DNA from 2 places in the Kangiella sp. M94 genome. Region 1 is predicted to be linked to the other one. Evidence: riboswitches for the same ligand, from Rfam matches in the RefSeq annotation. Region 1 holds a riboswitch; the other holds the start of a gene.
What was found. Region 1 has a riboswitch for thiamine pyrophosphate ahead of thiC (phosphomethylpyrimidine synthase ThiC). Riboswitches for the same ligand answer to the same signal wherever they lie in the genome.
Positions count from the first base shown of each region.

Region 2: it holds a riboswitch for thiamine pyrophosphate, as region 1 does, so the genes downstream of both, ACYTXU_RS04565 (TonB-dependent receptor) here and thiC (phosphomethylpyrimidine synthase ThiC) in region 1, are expected to answer to the same signal.

Region 1 covers NZ_CM142903.1:2,750,182-2,754,609, forward strand. The annotation lists gene ACYTXU_RS12795 (cysteine synthase A) at 1-123, shown strand, start outside; gene ACYTXU_RS12800 (ACT domain-containing protein) at 120-509, shown strand; gene ACYTXU_RS12805 (DUF4870 domain-containing protein) at 1,332-1,796, shown strand; TPP riboswitch at 1,971-2,106, shown strand; gene thiC (phosphomethylpyrimidine synthase ThiC) at 2,176-4,023, shown strand; gene thiO (glycine oxidase ThiO) at 4,057-4,428, shown strand, end outside.
Region 2 covers NZ_CM142903.1:1,000,532-1,004,959, reverse strand. The annotation lists gene ACYTXU_RS04565 (TonB-dependent receptor) at 1-1,740, opposite strand, end outside; TPP riboswitch at 1,891-2,023, opposite strand; gene ACYTXU_RS04560 (YkvA family protein) at 2,976-3,398, opposite strand; gene ACYTXU_RS04555 (hypothetical protein) at 3,508-4,074, opposite strand; gene ACYTXU_RS04550 (hypothetical protein) at 4,141-4,428, opposite strand, start outside.

The DNA.
Region 1 (4,428 bases):
AATCAAGAATTTTTGGCAGAGAAAGGAATCCGAGAAGACTTGGAAACCATTGAGCAGATGTTCAGCCGTTATAAGAAAACGGATGACAGTGTCATAGTGAATGTTAAAGACGAGGATCGATGATGGATAAAAAACTGCATTTGAAATTATTGGATGCGCATTTTGATGTGCATCGCCTCTTATCAATAATGGAACTGGAAGACTTACAGGGAAGTTGGTTTTTGTCATCAACCGATGAAGAATTATCGCTGGTTTGTGAAGTTATTAATCGTGATTTGCTAAAAGACACTGCCCAGAAAAGTGAGCTTAATTGGCGAGCGATAAGGGTTGAAGGGCCGCTTGATTTTGGCCTAACTGGAGTTATTGCAGGGCTGAGTCAGGTGTTGGCCGATGCAGACATCCCCGTTTTTGTGGTTTCGACTTTCGATACTGACTACCTGCTGGTAAAAGAAAGAAATCTTGCAGAATCGCTGGTAGTGTTGAAGAAAGCGGACTATGTGTTTGTTTGACCAGAAGTAAGAACAAGAGAAATAACAAGTTGATTCGAATGCCAAAGGTTTGCTTCTTATCCCCTTTGATTGAGCTGAGGAATATAGGATGGGTTATACCCAAGGGGGTAGACCCGGCGATAGCCGTAAACCATCAAACAAGCAAACGATGGGTTACGTATAAATGCTGGGTCTGCCCCCTTGGGTAAACCCATCCTATAAGAGCTTTCCGGAAATCACTGAATCGTTAGCAATAAACGTGGGGCATAGAACTTCTCATCTTTTCCATTGGCCACCACAATGATGGAATCGACATGTTTTTATAGGATGGGTTAGACGCCAGTCGTAACCCATCAAAGCAAAACCTCCAATAGCTCATTGGCGGCAAGCGACTAGTACAAAAAAGCACTTCAGGCAAATCGGTCGGCAAAATGGAAAACCAATAGAAATGGATAGTATAGGTAACAGTTAGTGGCACGTTGCCGGATTTTAAAGACAAATCACGGCTGAACAATGAGTTATTCCATTTTGTCGCTAAATAGCAGAAAGTCAAAAAAATGAAAATAATTTATATTTCTTAAATTTCAATAGGTTAAGTGTTGATTTAGAGCTCGCCTGCGAGTCCTGCACAAAATACATGCACAAAACACCTTCTGAGCAAACAATCAAAATCTTTTAATATCAACAACTTAAAGAAATAGCAATAACTAATTGAAAGATGTGATTTATCGTTAATTCCTATCACTCAAAGTAACAATTTGAAATATCACTCTTTGCTAATCTGTATTTGTGCAGCGACGAAGGGTCGTTGTCGTATTGAAGATTTCAGAAGAGGAAAGAGTGATGAACCACGAAGACGATAAAAAAACTGAAGGCACTGGTGACAATAAGCCAGAGCCGGGTGGTGAACATAAAGAGCGAGTCTATGAGGGCGAAGCTGAAGTACTAGGTACTGAAAGCGTCAGAGGTGAAGAGAAAACCTGGTCTATGTTTGCTCACCTTGCTGCCTTTGTAGCTATGGTGCCATTAGTGCCTGTAATCGGCATGGTGCTAGGTCCCTTGGTGGTGTGGTTATTGAAGAAAGACGATATGCCATTGGTTGCAGAGAATGGTAAGCGCGCTCTGAATTTCAATATCACCATGTTTATTGCCTACTGTGCGGCATTAATCCTGTGCATCATCTTGATTGGTATTCCTATTTTATTCGGACTAATCATTTTCCACTTTATTGTCACCATAATGGCGGCTATCAAAGCGAGCGAGGGTGGTGTTTATGACTATCCGTTCTCAATAAAATTAATTCAATAAAGTTAATTCAAAAATACTGAGATACTTATAATAATAAAATGACTCTCCACACGGGGCCCTGGCGACTCTCAAGCTAGGCCCCATTCTCCCCAGCGGCAACCGAAAGGATGCCGTTTTTTTTATACATATTTGTATAAGCCTCTATGATTTTTAAGGGTGAGACATGTATAATTCTTTCTACTCTCGGGGTGCGCTTGGATTTTCAAAGTTGGCTTGTTAGGCTGATTCAATCTAAGGGCTGAGATGCAATGGCAAACCCGTATAACCTGATCTGACTCGCATCGGCGTAGGGAAGAGTAATGTCACAAGCTGACGATCCTCAAAAAAGCTCTGTTATCATTACTTCTTAACGTCATGTCGGTCACAAGTGGAGACTGTAATGGCTAAGAATGATCCGATTGAACTCAATAAGCATAAAATCACCCGCGAGCCTCTGCCGAAATCGCAGAAAATTTACGTGCCTGGTAGTTTGCATAAAGATATTCGCGTACCAATGCGTGAAATCAGTTTGACTAATGGTGAGAAGGTCACTATTTACGACACGTCCGGGCCTTACACCGATCTGAGTATTGATATTGATGTGCGCAAAGGTTTGCAGGAAGTGCGTCGTGACTGGGTGATGGGTCGTGGCGATGTTGAGGAATATCAAGGTCGTGCAGTTAAGCCGATTGATAATGGTTATGAAGATGGTGATAAAGCTTTTGCTACTCATAATCCTGAGCTGCAACGCAAGCCTCTTCGAGCAAAAGCGGGTAAGAATGTCACTCAGCTACATTATGCACGTCAGGGCATAGTGACGCCGGAAATGGAATATGTGTCGATTCGTGAAAATCAAAAGCGCGAAGCCTTATTCGAACAGTTCGCAAGTAAAGAAAGAGAAGCGCGCTTAAAAGGGCAGCCATTCGGTGCTAAAACGCCTGAAAAAATTACTCCTGAATTTGTACGTGATGAAATCGCAGCTGGGCGTGCAATCATTCCTGCCAACATCAATCACACCGAATTAGAGCCAATGATTATTGGTCGTAATTTCTTGGTTAAGATCAATGCAAACATAGGTAACTCTGCCGTAACATCCAGCATCGAAGAAGAAGTTGAAAAGCTGGTGTGGTCGACGCGCTGGGGTGGTGATACCGTGATGGATTTATCGACCGGTAAAAATATTCATGCGACGCGTGATTATATTCTGCGAAATTCACCGGTACCCATTGGTACTGTGCCAATTTATCAGGCATTGGAAAAAGTCGGTGGCGTTGCTGAAGATCTGACCTGGGAAGTATTCAGGGATACTTTAATTGAGCAGGCCGAGCAAGGGGTGGATTACTTTACCATTCATGCCGGAGTCTTGTTGCGCTATGTGCCGCTAACTGCTGACCGTGTAACGGGTATCGTGTCGCGCGGCGGTTCGATTATGGCGAAATGGTGTATTGCACATCATAAAGAGAACTTTCTATACACCCACTTTGAAGAAATTTGCGAAATCATGAAAGCTTATGATGTGAGCTTCTCGCTGGGTGATGGCCTACGTCCGGGTTCATTGGCCGATGCCAACGATGCCGCGCAATTTGGTGAGCTGGAAACGTTAGGTGAATTGACCAAGATTGCCTGGAAACATGATGTTCAGGTGATGATTGAAGGTCCGGGTCACGTGCCGATGCACATGATTAAAGAAAACATGGATAAGCAGTTGGAAGAGTGCCACGAAGCACCTTTCTATACGCTTGGACCATTGACTACCGATATCGCACCGGGCTATGACCATATTACTTCAGGAATTGGTGCGGCCATGATTGGTTGGTTCGGTTGTGCCATGCTTTGTTATGTGACACCCAAAGAGCATTTGGGCTTACCAAATCGTGATGATGTTAAAACGGGCATTATCACCTATAAATTAGCAGCACATGCAGCAGACGTGGCAAAAGGACATCCGGGCGCACGTTACCGCGATGATCAATTATCACAAGCGCGATTTGAATTCCGCTGGGAAGACCAGTTTAATTTAGGTCTTGACCCGGATACAGCGCGAGAATTCCACGATGAAACCTTGCCTAAAGACTCTGCCAAGGTAGCGCACTTCTGCTCTATGTGCGGACCAAAATTCTGTTCCATGAAAATTTCTCAGGATGTCAGAGATTACGCCGAAGAGAAGAAAAAAGTGGAGCAAGGTATGGCAGAAAAGTCAGCAGAATTTAAAAGACAAGGCGCAGAGATTTATGTCGAGGTTAAATAGCCTCGGCTAGTTTACAAGAGAATGGGCAACGCTATGAAGATCGGAATTGTTGGTGCAGGCATTGCAGGTCGTATATTGGCCTGGCAAATGATCAAAAAAGGTTATGAGGTAACACTGTTTGATAAAAACTCACTGAACAGTGAAGCAGCCTGTTCGTTTGCAGCAGCGGGAATTTTATCGCCACTTGCTGAGCTTGAAATGGCCGAGCCCACGATCTTTGAGTTGGGTAGTCGCTCAATGCAGTTATATCCGGAGTTGATCAAAGAACTGGAACATCCCGTCTTCTATCGTCAGATAGGATCATTAGTCACTGCTCACAGTTCTGACAAAGTCGAACTCAATCATTTTCATCGCATGCTAAAACATAAGTTAGATCGTTGTGATGATTATGTGCAAAATATTGCA
Region 2 (4,428 bases), 1.2 Mb from region 1:
CAGCGAACGCCAATTCCACTCAACTTCTGCACCATAGCTTTTTGCGCCACCGGCATTGATGTTGTAATCAGTGAAATTACAGGGGCACTCGCCACCTTCCTGCAAAGTACGCCCATCAGCCTGCGACGTCACGTAAGATTGCTTAGACTGAATATCATCACGGTTTTGATAGAACACAGACGCCTGCAAAGTTACACCGGCATCGGGCCATAAGCCTTTAACGCCCAGCTCATGATTCAGCATATATTCCGAATCATATTCACGTTGCGATTCCGGCAACTCCTGCGCGGTATTAAAGCCTCCTGCTTTGTAACCACGCGACAACAAGGCATACAGCATCGTCTGTTCGCTGGCCTGATACTCAAGCGATACTTTACCACCCCAGAAATTCTCTGAGCGGTCATCGGCAAACGGCTGGTTATCACTGTAATCAGCCGATTGACGCTCGAATCGTGCACCAGTTGCCAAGGTCCAGTCATTATTCAGCGGAATATCCAGCTGACCATAAAGCGCCGCGTTGTTCGTGTCATATCGGTTCCTGAAGTCCACAGGATTGAAAGTATATTGGCGCAACAGATCCACTGACTGGTCACGGAAATAAGCGCCGACAACCCACTGATTCGAAACAGATTGATTAGATACAGAATCAGACGAGTCCTGCCCACCAATCAATTTAACGTCCAGGCTCAGATTACGGTTATCTCTCAAGAAGCGATCAAAAGACGAATACCACCAGTCAAAACCCCAGTCATCGCTATCGCACGGCGTGCCGTCACAAATCCCGGTGTGGCTCCAATCTTCATCGTAAGCATAATCCAGTTCGCTGTCGGCAAAAGACAAGGTGCTTTGCAGCTTGGCGGAATCCCAGGCCCATTCAGCGATAAAGGAAGCACCAATAGTTTCCTGGCGATCATGACCCGGCTCGTCGGAATACGTCTGGCGGGTATTATCCAGGCTAAAGGCATCGTAGCCATTGTCCACATCCACCAGAATCAGATTCGAGGTTAAAGAGAAGCTATCATCTGGCTGATAGACTAGACGCGCCTTCATACTCGACTCGTCAAAATTCTGGGTATCATCACGACCAAGGAAAATATTGTCGGTAAAGCCATCGCTACGGTATTGCCCCACCGCGAAACGATAGCCCCAGCCATCTGATAACTGATCGCTGCTGATCAAAGAAGCGCTACGACCATTATAAGACTCAAAGGAACCTGAAGCTTTCAATAAATCAGCTTCGGGTGCGGCAGATACCATATTGACCAAACCCGCCAAAGCATTCGCGCCATAGAGTGTGCCCTGCGGGCCACGAAGGATCTCAACCTGCTGCGTATCCAGCATCAAGGCACCGCCAGCAATACCCGTCATATCGATGCCATCAACAATGACACCGACCGAATAATTCACCGGCTCAACGAATTCACTGCGCTCTCCGACGCCACGGATCTGAATAAAACGACCACGCGACGCACCCGTCGCGAAATTCACATTAGGCGCTAAATTAAAAACATCAGAAACATGGTGAGCATTGTTCTTACGCGCCGTCTCGCTACCAATCACAGTCACACTCGACGGCAGGGTCAAAGGACTCTCAGTCAGATGTTCAGCGGTAACAACCAGGGTTTCCAGATCTTTATCCAAGAGCTCATCATCCGACTGCTCATCAGCAACTGCACCAAACGACATCGCCAGCAAACTGGTCAAAACAAGAGGTTTATAAGAACGAATAGCGTGTATCAAAAGACAACTCCACATAGCACAATATTTTAGGGGGTATGCAGAGTAACAACAGAAAAGACAGAAAATTGCAGTTAAGCTAAGCTGACTCAATCCCTGTCAATGAATGGCTTAAAACTGAGAAAGAGAAAAGCCAGATTCCAAAAAACAACACATTTTCTGAACTCCCTGTCCCTACGCCGGCATAACCCGGATCAGGTTCTAAGGGTCTGGCGCTCAAACAGTCGCAAAACAGCAAACCGCATTGAGCCTCATCTCAGGCTAAAAGCCACCCCTCGGGAATGTTCACTATTATACACGCCTAAAAATAAACAGCGAATGGAAAGATTGGAGGATAATTACAGGACTTAAAGGTGAGTCATTTGACCCACAAGGATGTGGGAAATGCAGTGGCAATTATTGGAGAATTGCCTGCCTGAACTAGATTCAGGCAACCGAAGGGAATCCCTTTAGGGAATCTGCTCTAAGATCTTATAGGTTGGGTTAGCCAAGCGTAACCCAACTCTCTTTGCAGGTTTGTGCATATCCAAAAAATTATAGATATATGTAAAACCAAGGAGAATGAAATCAGCCATCTAATAAACATATACCTGTTTCCTCTCTAAGAATTTTCAGATAATCAAAATACTTTTTCCAAAATCTTCCGTGTATTTGGAACAATTTTATTTGTCTTTCAGAATTCAAGACCAAGTATGAAGTAAAACTATGATTAGGAGAAATATGCTCTCTATTCCTATAATTTCCTCCGTAAGAGTAGTCATTTCTTACTGATTTAATTCCAATCACCTCCCCCATTTTTAAATAAATTGTCTTTGATCGAATTAACTGCCTTATAATAATTATGCTATCGGATTTAAGATCGAAATGAATAGTCTTGTAATTAAAGGTGAAAAAAACTGTTAGAGCTATAATCAGGACTGGATAGAATGCTATTCCAGCATTCTTGCTATCAAATACAGGAATCCAAAACTGGTACAAGATATAGGCTAACCATATAAGGGATAGAAAAACCAACGAAAAGCCTATTATCCTACCTTTCAAACTAGGCTTGTTGCTAATGGTGATAACATCATTTTTGTTAGAAAAGTTATAAGTCATATCTTTCAGCTCATATTAAAGTTATAAACAGTCTCACATAAAAATCCTATTGCCTGTAGGGTGCGTCGTGACGCACCGCTCTTGGAGCTGTCGGTTGGTTCATTGGTGCGTATCGACGCAGATCCTGCCCTAGGAGTACCCTACATTTCCTGCTTTTCCTTCCAGACCTTGTAAACTTCAAGGTCTTTACGTACTCCTCGAAGACATAAAGCAATGATCGCTGCGTCATCTATGTATCCGATGCCCGGAATGAAATCTGGAATAGCGTCTATTGGCGAAACAAAATATAGAATTGCCGCAGCGATGACAGCAATAGTACCAAATGGAATCTCCCTATATTCACCGGATGAATAATCCTTAATAACGCCTATGAGCAGCTTGATATCAGACCAAAGTGATTTTAAAGATTTAGGGACAGCCTTGGCTAAGACGTTAACTTTCTCCTCACCAGACTTGGCAGCTGACTGAACGTCATCTTCTTCAATATAACTGACGCTTTCTTGAAAGCGAGCTTCAGCCTCTTTAACACGACGCTCTTGTTCTTCTTTAGTAAGTTTCGACATGCTTTGCTCCTTGTTGATCTAGTGGCTACTTCCCCTTCATTATAGGTTGGGTTAGCGAAGCGTAACCCAACGCTTTTCGCAAGTTTGTGCATGTCCAAGGCTTTGTTATCTAACCATCAGCAAAATGCTCTAAAACATCGTTAATAGGTATGCAGGCATCATAATCACCTTTGTGAAAATCTTTTTCTGGACACGCTCGGAAGTCAGTATGAGGATAAAAACCGAAACTACTAACACAATTTAACCTTTTGTCGTATGACACAGGAGTCATTAAAAAGCTAATTTGAGTATCATTAGTAAACACCTGTGGAGCTCTTTGAAGTATGAAATATCTCTCCTTCTGATTCTCTTGCTCCCAGAAGACTCTTTGGCCACCAGGCATACCGGCATAGATATTATTTCCGAAATAATCACCGTCTACGCTGTACACATTTGAAAGCCTTACCTTGTATAAAAAGGCATGATGAAGAATCTGGTTATTTTGACAAGAGTCACCATAGCTAACAGTATCATTATTGACAGGCTGACCATGAGTACAATAATCACGATACCAACTTGTATCCTCTGAAGACTTCGGCACTGCTCTAACAATTAAAGGGCCGCTCTCAGGAATAGAACTACAGGAAGTTATTGTGAACAGAACCATAGAGATTATTATTACTTTATTGAGATTCATTGTAACCCTTTTGATAGGTATCGTAGGGTGCGTCGTGACGCACCGCTCTTGGAGCTATCGGTTGGTTTATCGGTGCGTCTCGACGCACCCTACATTTGCTAAATAACCACAACGTCCTTTCAGCCAATAACTTTTGTATATGTCTCCAGCATAACGTGCCTCAATTGCAACTATGCCGTACACAGGAGAATATAAAACCGTAGATATTGGTATATCAGTTCCTTCTTCATATGAGGTTATATTATAAATAGCTCGACTCTCACCAAAAATAGAAACTTCTGATTGATAACGTGAACGGTTAGGAATTATTCTACCTTGATAAATAGGAGTGACCTCGTATCTATAACCATCGGC